4 regions of the Streptomyces sp. Y309 genome follow, and region 1 is predicted to be linked to each of the others. Evidence: riboswitches for the same ligand, from Rfam matches in the RefSeq annotation. Region 1 holds a riboswitch; each other region holds the start of a gene.
What was found. A riboswitch is a leader RNA that binds a small molecule or an ion and turns the genes downstream of it on or off. The one in region 1 is predicted to bind cobalamin.
Positions count from the first base shown of each region.

Region 2: another riboswitch for cobalamin. It lies ahead of AC0KTA_RS26970 (prenyltransferase/squalene oxidase repeat-containing protein); the one in region 1 lies ahead of AC0KTA_RS12230 (ribonucleoside-diphosphate reductase subunit alpha).
Region 3: another riboswitch for cobalamin. It lies ahead of metE (5-methyltetrahydropteroyltriglutamate--homocysteine S-methyltransferase); the one in region 1 lies ahead of AC0KTA_RS12230 (ribonucleoside-diphosphate reductase subunit alpha).
Region 4: another riboswitch for cobalamin. It lies ahead of AC0KTA_RS01600 (CoA-acylating methylmalonate-semialdehyde dehydrogenase); the one in region 1 lies ahead of AC0KTA_RS12230 (ribonucleoside-diphosphate reductase subunit alpha).

Region 1 covers NZ_CM160048.1:3,201,269-3,205,123, reverse strand. The annotation lists gene AC0KTA_RS12235 (ribonucleotide-diphosphate reductase subunit beta) at 1-281, opposite strand, end outside; gene AC0KTA_RS12230 (ribonucleoside-diphosphate reductase subunit alpha) at 281-2,752, opposite strand; cobalamin riboswitch at 2,882-3,022, opposite strand; gene mctP (monocarboxylate uptake permease MctP) at 3,126-3,855, opposite strand, start outside.
Region 2 covers NZ_CM160048.1:6,540,361-6,544,215, forward strand. The annotation lists gene AC0KTA_RS26965 (SCO2322 family protein) at 1-296, opposite strand, end outside; gene AC0KTA_RS26970 (prenyltransferase/squalene oxidase repeat-containing protein) at 293-1,531, opposite strand; cobalamin riboswitch at 1,632-1,781, opposite strand; gene AC0KTA_RS26975 (SDR family oxidoreductase) at 1,933-2,802, shown strand; gene AC0KTA_RS26980 (MBL fold metallo-hydrolase) at 2,816-3,855, opposite strand, start outside.
Region 3 covers NZ_CM160048.1:8,781,035-8,784,889, forward strand. The annotation lists gene metE (5-methyltetrahydropteroyltriglutamate--homocysteine S-methyltransferase) at 1-2,249, opposite strand, end outside; cobalamin riboswitch at 2,412-2,629, opposite strand; gene AC0KTA_RS37005 (class I SAM-dependent methyltransferase) at 2,723-3,352, opposite strand; partial or broken gene AC0KTA_RS37010 (IS5 family transposase) at 3,389-3,855, shown strand, end outside.
Region 4 covers NZ_CM160048.1:374,293-378,147, forward strand. The annotation lists gene AC0KTA_RS01595 (acyl-CoA dehydrogenase family protein) at 1-440, opposite strand, end outside; gene AC0KTA_RS01600 (CoA-acylating methylmalonate-semialdehyde dehydrogenase) at 449-1,948, opposite strand; cobalamin riboswitch at 2,202-2,380, opposite strand; gene AC0KTA_RS01605 (serine/threonine-protein kinase) at 2,517-3,855, shown strand, end outside.

The DNA.
Region 1 (3,855 bases):
TACAGGGTGAGGACGAGGTTGTTCGACACGATCGAGTCGCCGGTCGCGAAGAACGCGACCAGGCGGCCGATCAGGTGCTGCTCCTCGGGCGAGAGCTTGGCCAGGTCGGTGACGTCCGAGTGGAGGTCGACCTCCTCGACGGTCCAGGTGTTCTTGATCGCGTCGCGGTAGCGCTCGTAGAAGTCCGGGTAGCGCATGGGGCGCAGCGTGAGCTCGAAGCCCGGGTCGAGCAGGTTCTTCTCACCCTGGGTGGTGACGGTGTGGGCGGCGGACTGGGACATTACTGGCAGGCCTCGCAGGACTCGGGGTTTTCCAGGGAGCAGGCGATCGCGTCGGGGTCGGTCACCTGCTGGGGGACGGGGGCGGGCGTGGGGGCGGCGGCACCGGCACTCGAACCGCCCGCCGCGCGGGCGATGCGCGTCGCCGGGCGCGAGCGCAGGTAGTACGTGGTCTTCAGGCCGCGCTGCCAGGCGTAGGCGTACATCGAGGAGAGCTTGCCGATGGTCGGCGTCTCCAGGAACAGGTTCAGGGACTGCGCCTGGTCCAGGAACGGCGTACGGTCGGCGGCCATGTCGATGAGCCCGCGCTGCGGGATCTCCCAGGCCGTGCGGTACAGCTCGCGCACGTCCGCGGGGACCCAGGTGAAGCCCTGCACCGAGCCGTTGGCCTCGCGCAGCGCCTCACGGGTCTGCGCGTCCCACACGCCGAGCCGCTTCAGCTCGTCCACCAGGTACGAGTTGACCTGGAGGAACTCGCCGGACAGCGTCTCGCGCTTGAAGAGGTTGGAGACCTGCGGCTCGATGCACTCGTACACGCCCGCGATGGACGCGATGGTGGCCGTCGGCGCGATGGCGAGAAGCAGCGAGTTGCGCATGCCCGTCTTCGCGATCCGCGCCCGCAGCGCCGCCCACCGCTCGGGCGGGGCGAGCTCGACACCGTAGTGGTCGGGGTGCAGCACGCCGCGCGCGGTGCGGGTCTTCTCCCAGGCGGGGAGCGGGCCGTTGCGCTCGGCGAGGTCGGCGGACGCCTCGTACGCGGCGAGCATGACGCGCTCGGCGATGCGCGTGGACAGGGCGCGCGCCTCGGGCGCGTCGAAGGGCAGCTTGAGCTGGAAGAAGACGTCCTGGAGGCCCATCGCGCCCAGGCCCACGGGGCGCCACCTGCTGTTCGACCGCCCGGCCTGCTCGGTCGGGTAGAAGTTGATGTCCACGACGCGGTCGAGGAACGTGACGGCCGTGCGCACGGTGGCGTCGAGCCGCTCCCAGTCGATGTCGCCGCGCTCCGTGTCGACGAACGCGCCGAGGTTCACCGACCCCAGGTTGCACACGGCCGTCTCGCCGTCGTCCGTGACCTCCAGGATCTCCGTGCAGAGGTTGGAGGAGTGGACGGTGTGGCCGGGCTCGGCGGTCTGGTTGGCCGTGCGGTTGGCGGTGTCCTTGAAGGTCATCCAGCCGTTGCCGGTCTGCGCGAGGGTGCGCATCATGCGGCCGTACAGCTCACGGGCGGGGATGGTCTTCTGCGCGAGACCGGCCGCCTCCGCCTTCTTGTACGCGGCGTCGAACTCCTCGCCCCACAGGTCGACGAGCTCGGGCACGTCGGCGGGGGAGAACAGCGACCACGGCTTGTCGGCGGCCACGCGGCGCATGAACTCGTCCGGGATCCAGTGCGCCAGGTTCAGGTTGTGGGTGCGCCGGGCGTCCTCGCCGGTGTTGTCCCGCAGCTCCAGGAACTCCTCGATGTCGGAGTGCCAGGTCTCCAGGTAGACGGCGGCGGCGCCCTTGCGGCGGCCGCCCTGGTTCACGGCGGCGACGGAGGCGTCAAGCGTCTTCAGGAACGGCACGATGCCGTTGGAGTGCCCGTTGGTGCCGCGGATCAGCGAGCCGCGCGAGCGGATGCGGGAGTACGAGAGCCCGATGCCGCCGGCGTGCTTGGAGAGCCGGGCGACCTGGTGGTACCGGTCGTAGATGGAGTCCAGCTCGTCCAGCGGCGAGTCCAGGAGGTAGCACGAGGACATCTGCGGGTGCCGGGTACCGGAGTTGAAGAGCGTGGGCGAGGACGGCAGGTAGTCGAGGCGGCTCATCAGGCGGTAGAGCGCGGCGACCTCGTCGAGCGCCCGCTCGCCCGCTTCCGCTGAGTCAAACGCGGTGTCCTCGGCGAGACCGGCGGCCACGCGCAGCATGAAGTGCTGCGGCGTCTCGACGACCTTGCGGGTGATGGGGTGCCGCAGCAGATAGCGGCTGTGCAGCGTGCGCAGGCCGAAGTACTCGAAGCGGCGGTCGGCGCCGTCGGCGAGCGCGGCGTCCACGAGACCGTCGAGGCGGGCGGCGTGCTGCACCGTGAACTCGGCGGTGCGGTCGGCGATCAGGCCCTCGCGGTGGCCGACGGCGACCGACTCGGAGAACGACGTGACGCCTTGTGAGGCGGCTTCCTCACGAATGCCGATGGTCAGCAGCCGGGCGGCGAGCCGGGAGTAGGCGGGGTCCTCGGAGATGAGTCCGGCGGCCGCCTCCGTCGCGAGCTCCCGCAGTTCGGCCTCGTCCGCCTTCGCCGAGCGGCCGCGCAGCGCGGCGGCGGCGACGCGGCCGGGGTCGGCGTCAGGGAGGTCGGCGGTGAGGTCGGTCAGGGTGCGCAGCAGCGCGGTGCCTGGACCGTCGGTGGTCGGCGCGGCCTGCTCGGCCGCTGCCTGCTGGCCGGCCTGCGCCGGCTGCTGCTGGGCCTGCGCTGACGCGGGTTCGGCGGGCGCGATGGTCACGTGGTGCTCTCCCTCGCTCGGCTCTGGGCCTTCGGGGGAGCGGCGCGGCGCGGCTGCGCCCGCGCAGGGGCGATCCGCGTCCACCAACCCATTCCGCGAGGCCCGGACGTCTCGGCACCCGGACCGGACGATCCGGGTACGCCGTCGGCAGGTCGTCGGACTCACTGGCACAGCGTGTGGCGCGGGCGCCCAAATGCGTACCAGTACACCGTTGCGGGACAGTTCCGGACTTGCACCGGATTCCCCTGCGGCGACAGCGAGCACGAGCATACATCTTGTGTCCGACGATGCGAGCAGGCCCACATGTTGTGTCGGCCGCGGACACGACAACGGGCCGCCGATTCATCGGCGGCCCGTTGTCACCGTACAAGGCCTAGTGGCCGGAAGCTGCCCCGACCTTCGGTGGTTCGGCCGCCACGCCCTTGTCTCCGGCGTCGGCGGTGTAGTCCTCCGGGGACGTCTCGTCGATGCCGTCGGGGGCCTTGAGGGCCCTCAGGACGAAGGTGAGGACGACGGTCACGACGACGTTCAGGACGAAGGCCGTCAGGCCGATGTAGCCGATCTCACCGATGCCCGGGATCTCCTTGGACGAGCCGCCGAAGTGCTTCTGCGTCGGCGAGGCGACTCCGTACGCCGCGACCGTGCCGTAGACCATGCCGACCGCCCAGCCCGCGAGCAGCGCCCACCGGTGGAACCAGCGCGTGAACAGGCCGCCGACCAGCGCGGGCATGGTCTGCAGGATCCAGATGCCGCCGAGGAGCTGGAAGTTGATGGCGACCGTCTTGTCCATGGTGAGCACGAAGGCGAGCGCGCCCACCTTCACCAGCAGCGAGACCAGCTTGGAGACCTTGGTCTCCTGCTCGGGTGTCGCGTCCGGTTTGAGGAAGTCCTTGTAGATGTTGCGGGTGAAGAGATTCGCGGCCGCGATGGACATGATGGCCGCGGGCACGAGCGCGCCGATGCCGATCGCCGCGAACGCGACGCCCGTGAACCAGTCCGGGAACATGTCCTCGAAGAGCTGCGGAATCGCCAACTGCCCGTTCTCGACCTTGACTCCGGCCGCGATCGCCATGAACCCGAGCAGCGCGAGCAGGCCGAGCATC
Region 2 (3,855 bases), 3.3 Mb from region 1:
TTCGCGCAGATCGCGTCGAAGTCGGCCGTGCCGCGCGGCTTCTCGGCGCTGCCGGAGTTGGCGGACACGGCGAACCGGAAGCCCTCCACGTCGCCGTCGTCGGGCCGGGCGATGGAGGGCCCCTGCGTCGCGTACACCCACGAGCCGTCCTTGCCCTGCTGCCAGAACGACCAGTAGCGGTAGTCGGAGGCGTGGGCGGGGCCCGCGGCGAGGAGCGCGCCGGCCAGCAGGGCCAGGAGCGCGGTGAGCGGGGCGGCCACCGTGAGGCGGCCGCGCCCCGGGTGGCGCCGGCTCACAGCTGGTTCTTCTTCTTGCGGCCGCTGAGCAGGAAGCCGATGCCCGCGCCCGCGACCAGGCCGACGCCGACGATCCACCAGATGCTGACGCCGGAACCGTCGTCCTGGTCCTTGTCCTTCTCCTTGGCCCCGGCGGTGGCCTCCGCGACGGCCTTGGGCTTCGGGCCCTGCGCGTTCAGCTGCTTGACGAGGTCGGCGCCGCCGAAGTCGCGTACGTCCATGTCCGCGGCGAGGGCCGCGAAGACGAGCTGGGAGTAGGCGGCGGGCCCGCTGTCCTTGGCCCAGGCGGCGGAGTTCTTCGACAGCCACTCGGCCGACTTCTTCGCCTGCTCCTGCTGTCCCGCGGCGGCGAGCGCGACCACCGCGTCGGCGGTGTTGCCGACGTCCGGCTGGTCCTTGGCGCCGGGCATGGAGGAGGTGAGGTGGCCGGTCTTGGCGAGGGACTGCAGCAGGTAGCCGGTGCCGTTCCGGGCGGCCTGCTCGGCGGTGTCCGGCTTCGCGCACTTCGGCGCGGAGCCGGCCGTCTTCCCCTTCGCCGGTACGAGGCCCTGGCCGAGGCCGCCGAGCACGCCGGCCGCGGTGGCGTCGGCGTTCGGCGCGAGCTTGCCGGACTTGGCGTCGGCGAGGCCGAACGCGCCGCCGTCCTTGCCGCAGTCCATGGCGAGCTTCGGCAGCGCGTCGAGCGGCGACTTGCCCTTCTGGGACTTCACGGACGCGGGCTTCTCGCCGACCGCGGCGAGCGCGCCGATCACGATGCCGGTGGAGTTGGCGTCGCTGGGCAGGCCCGGGTTGTAGCCCCAGCCGCCGTCCTGGTTCTGGACGGACTTCAGCCAGTCGAGGCCCTTCTTCACCGCGTTCGACTCGTTGCCGAGGGAGTGCAGCGCCTGGATCGCGGCGGCGGTGGAGTTCGAGTCGACCTGCGTCTTGGACCCGCACGGCTCGGTCGCGTCCGCGCGGTACGCGGCGAAGCCGCCGCTCGCGCACTGCTGGCCGGTGAGCCAGTCGACGGCCTTCGCGGCCGGGGTGACGCCCACGGTCTTCTGCGCGAGCAGCGCGTACGACTGCCGGAACACGCCGTCGAACTGCGGGTCCTTCTTGCCGTACAGACCGGACGGCAGCGGTCCCCCGGTCGCATCCGCCGACGGCGGCGCGTCGTCGGCGAGGGCGGCCGGGGCGGTGGCGGTGCCGAGGGCGACGGCCACGGCCAGGGCAGCTGCGCTGCGGCGAACGTTCATGATGCGGCGGGTGCCTCTCCCTGTGGGGAGCCGGGCGGCACGGCACGCACGGGCACCGGGCGGCTCGGGCTCCGTATACCTCGACGGTGCCGGCCATCGGCACGTGCCGATGACGCGAGCCGGTCATGCGGCGTACGAGGCAATCCGGCTTACCGCACCCAGGTGCGGATCACGGCTGCGGGTCAGCGCCGGATTTCCACCGGCTTCCCCTCGTACGCGCATGATGACGACCCGCCCACTCTACCGGCCCGTATCCCGCCCCCTCGGGCCCGGCACCGGGTGCCCCCGGCCCCGCCCCGCCGCCCCGGCGCGGTCTGGCAGGCCGGTGCGGGCGGGCGTACGTTGGCCTGGGCCCCGGGGCACGGGAGTTGGGCCGGGGCACGGGAGCCGAGGGGGCACGCATGGCGGGTGCGGAGACGGAACGTACCGAGGGGCCGGGACGGCGGGACGGCGCCCGCACCTGTCTCGTCACCGGCGCGGCATCCGGCATCGGCCGGGCTGTCGCGCGCCGCCTCGCCGCTCAGGGCCACCGCGTCATCGGCGCCGACATCGCGGAGATCAAGGACGCGGGCTACACCGGATACGCCGGGGACACCGCGTACGCCGCGATCCAGGCCGACCTGGCCACCGCCGAGGGGCGGGCCCTGCTCGTGGAGGGGGCCGCCGAGCTGGGCGGCGGCCGCCTGGACGCGGTGGTGGCGTGCGCGGGGGTCGGCCTGTTCGACCCGGTGGCCGTGCGCGTGAACGGCTTCGGCGCCATCGCCACGCTGGCGGGCCTGCGGCCGCTGCTCGCGGCGGGCCGGGACCCGCGGGCGCTCGCCGTGGCGTCGCTGGCCGCCGTGCACGAGACCGATCCGGCGATCGTCGCCGCGGTGCTCGCGGACGACGAGGTGGCGGCCGTCGCCGCCGCGCGGGCCGCCGTCGACCGCGGCGAGGAACAGCTCGTGTACGCCTCCGCGAAGCGGGCGCTGGTCCGCTGGGTGCGGCGGGCCGCGGTCACCGACGCCTGGGCGGGCGCCGGCATCCCGCTCAACGCGATCGCGCCCGGCATCGTCCGCACCCCGCTCAGCCGCCCCCTGCTCGAAGACCCGGAACTGCACGCGCTCACCGACGCGTCCGTCCCGATGCCGCTGCACGGCTACGCGGACCCGGAACAGATCGCCCCGCTGATCGACCACCTGACGTCGCCGGAGAACACCCACGTCACGGGCCAGGTGGTGTTCATCGACGGGGGAGCGGACGCGGTGCTGCGGGGGGACGAGGGCTGGTGACGACGCGGGCCGCCTAGGCGGCGTACGCCACGTACACGACCGGATCACTCCCCGGCACGGCCTCCGCGCGCCCCAGCTTCACAAGCCGCCGCAGGTGGGCCTCCGCCTCCGACACCGCGATGTTCCGTGAGCCGTAGGGGATGTCGGCCCAGGGCCTGTTCCACTCCATGCGCTCGGCGAGCTGCCAGGGCGTGCGCGGCTCACCGAGCAGCGTGAGCAGCTGTGCGAGCCGCTCCTCGTGATGGTCGAGCAACTCCCGTACGCGGGGCCGGGCTTCGGTGAAGGCGTGCTGATGAGCAGGAAGAACCTCGGCGACACCGAGCCGCCCGACCCGCTCCAGGGAGTCCAGATAGTCACCGAGGGGGTCGGTGACGGTGGCGTCGTCCGGGTCCTCGTAGAGCCCGATGTGCGGGGTGATGCCGGGCAGCAGATGATCGCCGGAGAAGAGCCGCCCGTGTCCGTCGCGCCCCGCCGGATGGTCCTCCTCCAGATGCAGGCAGACGTGGCCGGGGGTGTGCCCCGGCGTCCAGATCGCGCGCAGGCGCCGGCCCGCGAGCGGGACGAGCTCGCCGGGGGTGATGGTCCGGTCGGGCAGGGCGGGGGCGAGGCCGGGGAGCCTCGGGGTGCGGCCCGCGTCGCGGGCGGCGAGCAGCGGCGCCACGTGCGCCGCGGGCGCGCCCGCGGCGGCGAGCTTGTCGGCCATGTACCCGTACCACCGCTCGGGCGCGTGCTCACGCGTGCGCCGCACGACGTCGGCGTCGGCCTCATGCATCGCGATCCACGCCCCGGAAGCTTCCCGCACCTTGGCGGAGAGCCCGTGATGGTCGGGATGGTGATGCGTCACCAACACCCCGTGTACGTCCCCGACTCCGACCCCGCACGCGGCGAGCCCGGCGACGAGCGTGTCCCACGAGGCGGGATCGTCCCACCCGGTGTCGACGAGAACGGCACCCCGACCGGTGTCGAGAAGATGCACAAGGGTGTACCCGAGCGGGTTGTCCGGAATGGGCACACGAATGCTCCACACTCCACCCCCGTGCGCGATGGTCCCGG
Region 3 (3,855 bases), 5.6 Mb from region 1:
TCGGGCCAGCCGCGGGTCTTCAGGCCGCAGTCGGGGTTGACCCACAAGCGCTCGGCCGGGATGGCCTCGAGCCCCTTGCGCAGCAGGGCCGCGGCCTCGTCGGTGCTGGGCACGCGCGGGGAGTGGATGTCGTACACACCCGGACCGGCCTCGCGCGGATAGCCGTGCCCGGCCAGCTCGCGGGCGACCTGCATGTGGGAGCGGGCGGCCTCCAGGCTGATGACGTCGGCGTCGAGGTCGTCGATGGCCTGGACGATGTCGCCGAACTCGGCGTAGCACATGTGGGTGTGGATCTGGGTGCCGGGCCGTACGCCGCTGGTGGTGAGGCGGAAGGACTCGGTGGCCCAGTCGAGGTAGGCGGGCCGGTCGGCGGCGCGCAGCGGCAGCGTCTCGCGGAGCGCGGGCTCGTCGACCTGGATGATCGAAGTGCCCGCCGCCTCCAGGTCGTCGACTTCGTCGCGCAGGGCGAGGGCCACCTGGCGGGCGGTGTCGCCGAGCGGCTGGTCGTCGCGGACGAAGGACCAGGCGAGCATGGTGACGGGGCCGGTCAGCATGCCCTTGACCGGGCGGTCGGTGAGGGAATTGGCGTACGACGTCCAGCGCACCGTCATCGGCTCGGGACGGGAGATGTCGCCCGCCAGGACCGGCGGACGCACATAGCGGGTGCCGTAGGACTGGACCCAGCCGTGCTGGGTGGCGAGGTAGCCGGTGAGCTGCTCGGCGAAGTACTGCACCATGTCGTTGCGTTCGGGCTCGCCGTGCACCAGGACATCGATCCCGGTCTTCTCCTGGAAGGAGATGACCTCGCGGATCTCGTTCTCGATGCGCTGTTCGTACCCTGCGGTGTCGATGCGTCCCGCGCGCAAGTCGGCGCGGGCGGCGCGCAGTTCGGTGGTCTGCGGGAACGAGCCGATGGTGGTCGTGGGCAGCAGCGGCAGCGCGAGGTGGGCGCGCTGGACGGCGGCCCGCTCGGCGTACGGCTGTGAGCGGCGGCCGTCGGCGTCGGTGACGGCGGCGGCACGGGCCCGTACGGCCGGGTCGTGGGTGATCGCCGATCCGGCGCGGGACGCCAGATCGGCCCGGTTGGCGGCGAGTTCGGCGGTGATGGCGTCGGTGCCCTGCGCCAGGCCCTTGGCGAGGGTGACGATCTCGGTGGTCTTCTGCCGGGCGAAGGCCAGCCAGCGCAGGATCTGCGGGTCGATGTCCCGCTCGGCGGCGGCGTCGATCGGGACGTGCAGGAGGGAGCAGGAGGCGGCCACGTCGACGCGGTCGGCCAGGCCGAGGAGGGTGCCCAGGGTGGACAGGGACTTCTCGAGGTCGTTGATCCAGATGTTGCGGCCGTTGACCACGCCGGCGACGAGGCGCTTGCCGGGCAGTCCGCCCACCGCGGCCAGCGCGTCGAGGTTGGCGGCCGCGGCATCGGTGAAGTCGAGGGCCAGGCCGTCGACCGGGGCCTTCGCCAGGACGGGCAGGGCGTCGCCGAGCCGGTCGAAGTAGGAGGCGACGAGGAGCTTGGGCCGGTCGGTGAGGGCGCCGAGGTCGCGGTAGGCGCGCGCGGCGGCGTTGAGTTCGGCCGGGGTGCGGTCCTGGACCAGGGCGGGCTCGTCGAGCTGCACCCACGCGGCGCCGGCCGCGCGGAGATCGGCGAGGACCTCGGCGTACACGGGCAGGAGCCGGTCCAGGAGGGTCAGCGGCTCGAAGTCGGCGGCCACGCCGGGCGCGGGCTTGGCGAGCAGCAGATAGGTGACCGGGCCGACCAGGACCGGGCGGGCGGCGAGGCCGAGCGCGAGGGCCTCTTTGAGCTCGGCGACCTGCTTGGCGGAGTCGGCGGTGAAGACGGTGTCGGGGCCCAACTCCGGCACCAGGTAGTGGTAGTTGGTGTCGAACCACTTGGTCATCTCCAGCGGCGCGACGTCCTGGGTGCCGCGGGCCATCGCGAAGTAGCCGTCGAGGGCGTCGGCGTCGACGGCCGCGCGGTGCCGCCGGGGGACAGCGCCGACCATGACACTGGTGTCCAGGACGTGGTCGTAGTACGAGAAGTCACCGGTCGGCACCTCGTGGATGCCGGCGTCGGCCAGTTGCCGCCAGGTGGCGCGGCGCAGCTCCGCCGCGGTCTCCTTGAGGGCGGCCGCGGTGACGCGGCCCTTCCAGTAGCCCTCGATGGCCTTCTTCAGTTCACGGTTCGCGCCCTGGCGGGGGTAGCCGTACACGGTGGCCCGTGCTGCCGCGGCTGCGGACTTCGCTGTCACGGAAATCTCCTTCGCGAGATGACTCCTGAGAATCCCGGGGACGGGACACGGACGCGAAGGGATGACAGACCGGACCGGCCGCACCGGCGCCACTGGCGCGATGCTCCGTCCGATATGCACGCCGACCCGCCCACGAGGTCACCGGGATATCCGCACGCGATGGTCACGTGCGGGCAACGGGCAGGTCTTCGGACTCGCGGGCACATCTGCCGGGGCAGATTCCTACTGGCCGTCGCTTCCCGGATCCGCGGTCGGATCCAGTGCGTATGACGGCGGTCGTTCCCACTCACCGCTGCGGGGCAGTCCCGGATTCCCACCGGGTTCCCTCTTGCGACGCGCCTGCCTGGCGGGCAGGGCGAACCAGCTGCACTGATCAGCCTAGGGGGTGTCTGATAATTCCGGTCTGATCAGCGAGATTCGGCTGAGCTGGCAATCCGGAGGTGCGCCGATCGGCTGGGGGGACTGGGCAGTGGCTACGAACGGCGGGCCAGTAGATGGGCGTCGAGGAAGCCCCGATCAGAGGATGGATCGTGGAGCAGCCGGGCGAAGGGATCGAGCCCAGCATCGCCCAGCAGTTCGGCGAGGCGATCCACCGGCCAGCTGTAGGCGGGCGCCACCTTGTGGTCGAACCGGACCGGTTCTTGTCCGTCGGTCCCGAAGAAGGAGACCAGGAGCAGACCGTCCGGTGCCAGGACGCGTACCTGTTCGGCGAGCAGCTCCGGTAGTTCCCCCGGAGGGGTGTGAATCATTGAGTAGTGGGCCAGTACGCCGCCGAGCGCGGCGTCCTCGATCGGCAGGGATTCCATCCGCGCCTCTTGGAAGCGCAGCGCCGGATGGGCCTGCCGGGCGTGGTTGACCATGCCGGGGGCAAGGTCTAGTCCGAAGGCGTCCAGGCCGAGTTCGTGCAGCATGGCTGTCAGATGTCCGGGCCCGCACCCGACGTCCGCTGTCCGCAGGTTGCCCGTCGCGCGCACCAGTTCGGCGAAGGTGCCGATCATCGCCCGGGAGAAAGGCTGTGTTTCCAGCCGGTTTGCGAACAGCGATGCGTACAGCTCGACGACACCGTCGTAGGCCGTCCTGGTCTCGTCCTGATGATTCGCCACGGGCAGGACTCTATAGCCGGTCTGATAATTGATCTTGTGGCAGGTCGAGGTGAGTTGACGGATGCGGCATGGAGGCGGATAGAGCCCCTTTTGCCTCAGGTGGACGGACGGGGCCGTCCGTGGCGTGATCACCGGCAGGTGGTCAACGGGGTGCTGTGGCGGCTGCGGACCGGGGCTCCGTGGCGGGATCTTCCCGACCGGTTCGGGCCGTGGCAGACCGTCTACGAGCGGTTCGCCCGCTGGGAGGCGGACGGCACCTGGGCACGGTTGCTGGAGCACGTTCAGGTCCGCGATGACGCGGTGGGCCGGGTGGAATGGACCGTCTCCGTCGACTCCACCATCAACCGAGCCCACCAGCACGCAGTCGGCGCCCGCAAAAAGGGGATGTGAACGGGGACGAACTGGAAGATCCGGGCCGCTCGCAGGCGCGCCAGGCCCTCGGCCGCTCCCGAGGCGGACTGACCACCAAAGTCCATCTCGCCGTCGATGGCCGGGGCCTGCCC
Region 4 (3,855 bases), 2.8 Mb from region 1:
GTGTCGCGGTCGCGCTCGGCACGGGTGCTGAGCGCGGCCGCGTCCGAGCCGGCGCCGGGCTCGGTGAGGCAGTAGCTGCCGAGCCAGTCCATGGAGGTCAGCGGCGCGAGCCAGCGGGCGCGCTGGGCCTCGTCGCCGTACCGGTCGATCATCCAGGCGACCATGTTGTGGATCGACAGATAGCCCGCGATGGACGGACAGCCGGAGGCGAGGGCCTCGAAGACGAGGACGCCGTCGGCCCGGGTGAGCCCGGAGCCGCCCGCGTCCTCGGCGACGTACATGCCGCCGAGACCGAGATCCGCGGCCTTGCGCAGCACCTCGACCGGGAAGTGCTTGTCCCGGTCCCAGGCGAGCGCGTGCGGGGCCAGGTGTTCCTGGGCGAAGTCGAGGGTCGTCTCGACGATGGCGAGCTGGTCGTCGGTGAGCAGGGTGCTGGTCATGGCGCCGGTCACCGCATCGTCGGGAGGGTGAAGGACGCGCCTTCCTTGGTCCCGGAGGGCCAGCGCGAGGTGACGGTCTTGGTGCGGGTGTAGAAGCGGATCGAGTCGGGGCCGTGCTGGTTGAGATCGCCGAATCCGGAGCGCTTCCAGCCGCCGAAGGTGTGGTACGCGACAGGGACCGGGATGGGTACGTTGACGCCGACCATGCCGGTGTCGACGCGCCGGGTGAAGTCGCGGGCGGTGTCGCCGTCGCGCGTGAAGAGCGCGACGCCGTTGCCGTACGGGTGCTCGGTGGGCAGCCGCAGCGCCTCTTCGTAGTCGGCGGCGCGTACGACGGACAGGACCGGGCCGAAGATCTCCTCCTGGTAGATCCGCATGTCGGTGGTGACGCGGTCGAAGAGGGAGGCGCCCGCGAAGAATCCGCCCTCGTGGCCGGGGAGCGTGAAGTCCCGTCCGTCGACGACGAGTTCGGCGCCCTCCTCGACGCCCAGGTCCACGCAACCGCGGACCCGGTCGACGGCGTCGCGGCTGACGAGCGGGCCGAAGTCGGCATCGGCGTCGTCGGAGCGGCCGATGCGCAGCGCGCCGATGCGGTCCCTGAGGCGGGCCACCAGGGCGTCGGCGGTGGCCTCGCCGACCGGCACGGCCACCGAGATCGCCATGCAGCGCTCGCCCGCCGAGCCGTAGCCGGCGCCGATCAGGGCGTCCACGGCCTGGTCGAGGTCGGCGTCCGGCATCACGATCATGTGGTTCTTGGCGCCGCCGAAGCACTGGGCGCGCTTGCCGTGGGCGGCGGCGGTGGCGTAGATGTGCGCGGCGACCGGCGTCGAGCCGACGAAGCCGAGCGCCTCGACGCGCGGGTCTTCCAGGAGGGTGTCGACGGCTTCCTTGCCGCCGTTGACGACGTTGAGGATGCCCGGCGGCAGGCCCGCCTCCAGGAAGAGTTCGGCGAGGCGCAGCGGGACGGACGGGTCGCGTTCGGAGGGCTTCAGGATGAAGGCGTTGCCGCAGGCGATGGCGGGCGCGGCCTTCCACAGGGGAATCATCGCGGGGAAGTTGAACGGCGTGATACCGGCGACGACGCCGATGGGGCGGCGCAGCGAGTGCACGTCGATGCCGGTCCCGGCGTTGTCGGTGAACTCGCCCTTGAGCAGGTGCGGGATGCCCGCGGCGAACTCCACGACCTCCAGGCCGCGCTGGAGGTCGCCGTGCGCGTCGGGGACGGTCTTGCCGTGCTCGGCGGACAACAGTCGCGCCAGGGACTCGCGTTCGCCGTCGACGAGCTGGAGGAACCGCAGCAGGACGCGGGCGCGGCGCTGCGGGTTCCACTCGCCCCACTCGCGCTGCGCCTGCGCCGCGTCGGCGATGGCGGCCTCGGTCTCGGCGCGGTTCGCGAGCGGGACGCGGGCCTGTACGTCGCCGGTGTTGGGGTCGTACACGTCGGCGAGCGTGCCCGAGGTGCCCGGGGTGTGCTTGCCGCCGATGAAATGGGTCAGTTCACGGACCATGGGGAGCCTGCTCTTTCGTCAGGTGCGATCCGGGGAGGGGCGCGGCCGGCCGACCGTCGGGGCATGCGGGCATGCGCGGGCATGCCGGTCCGACGGGCGGAAAAGTGGACGCGAACGGCGAAGGGGCCGTCAGACAGCGGGGGTTGTCGCTCGCATTGCCGGATCACCGGGGTCGGTTGTCGCTCGCAATGCCGGATCACCGGGTTCGTGAGTGCGCACCGGGGCCATGCGTGTCTGCTCCATCCTCGTGGACAACACGGAACACCCCGCGGCCGGTATCCTGACTCCCGGATCAGCGCCCGTTCTCCCGCCTTCCCGACGGACTTCTCCGTCAGTGGCGTTGTTGCACGCGAGAACGCACTCCCCGGTCACAGTGGCGGGACCGCGCCGGATTCACACCGGCTTCCCTGCACCGCGGGCTTCGCCACGAACATATACTTGGACGTCCTAGTAAGTCCACACCCGACTGCGCGGCCCTCCGAGGTTCAGCGACATCTTGTCCGGGGTTCACCGGACGCTTCACACTCTCTCTCCGTTGGTTCGTCCGGTCCGTTGAGCGGCCTGTCCGATGCGAGGGGACACAGTGGAGCGATTAACAGCGAGTGATCCAGAGGAAGTCGGGCGCTATCGGACCATCGCGGAGCTGGGCCGCGGCGGGATGGGGCGCGTCTTGCTGAGCAGCGCCCCGGACGGCCGACTCGTCGCGCTGAAGCAGGTGCGCAGCCAGTTCGTCGAGGACGACGGCTTCCGGGCCCGGTTCCGCCGCGAGGTGGACGCCTCCCGCAAGGTGTCCGGCGCGTACACCTCGGCGGTGATCGACGCCGACGCCGACGCGCCCGAGCCGTGGCTGACATCGGAGTTCGTCCCGGGCCCTTCGCTTCAGCAAGCGGTGACGGCCCTCGGCGCGCTGCCGGAGGAAGCGGTGCTGCGCATGGCCGCGGGGCTGGCCTCCGCCCTGCTCGACATCCACCGGGCCGGCCTTGTGCACCGGGATCTGAAGCCGTCCAATGTGCTGCTCGCCGACGACGGCCCCAGGGTGATCGACTTCGGCATCGCACGGGCGACCGACAGCGAAGGCGGCACCGAGCTGACCCACTCGGGCTGGCTGGTCGGCTCCCCCGGCTTCATGTCCCCGGAGCAGGCCCAAGGGCAGCCGCTCGGCTCGGCCAGCGATGTGTTCTCCCTGGGGACGGTGCTGGTGATGGCGTGCACGGGCAAGTGCCCGTTCGCCGGGCCGTCCACGCCGCAGACCCTGTACAACGTGGTGCACACCGACCCCGATCTCAGCGGGCTCCCGGAGAGGATCCGCCCCGTCGTCACCCGTTGCCTGGCCAAGGACCCGAGCGAGCGGCCGAGTCCGGCCCAGCTCCTCGAAGAGATCGGCCGGCTCTCGCCCTCCGCCCGTCCCTGGCCGCTCGAGGTACACGAGCTGATCGCGGCGCAGCAGGCCGAGATCGCCCGGCTTCAGGACGAGTTGGCGAGCCGCACGAGCGACCGGGAGGCCGCCGGGGCGGTCGTCATCGACTCCCCGGCCACTCCGGGACGTTCCGACTCCGCGGCCGCTCCGGGACGTCCGTCCGGCCCGGCATCGGAACCCGCGCCGTCCCGACGCGGCTGGGCCCTTGCCGCGGGAGCGGTCGTCGCACTCTCGCTGGGCGTCGCCACAGCCGTCACCGTCCTGGACCCCGGACGCGACGGCGGCGACCGCACCACGGCCGATCCCCCACGGGCCACCAAGACGGTGCAGCGGACGGCCGCGGAAGAGGAAGAGACGGCGGACCCGACCACCAAGGCACCCCCGGAGCCCGCCAGGGAACCGACCAACGAGCCGACCAAGCCTCCCGCCCCCGAGCCCTCGACGGTCACCGAGCCGTCCCGCCAGGCCCCCACGACGGCCGATGCGCGGC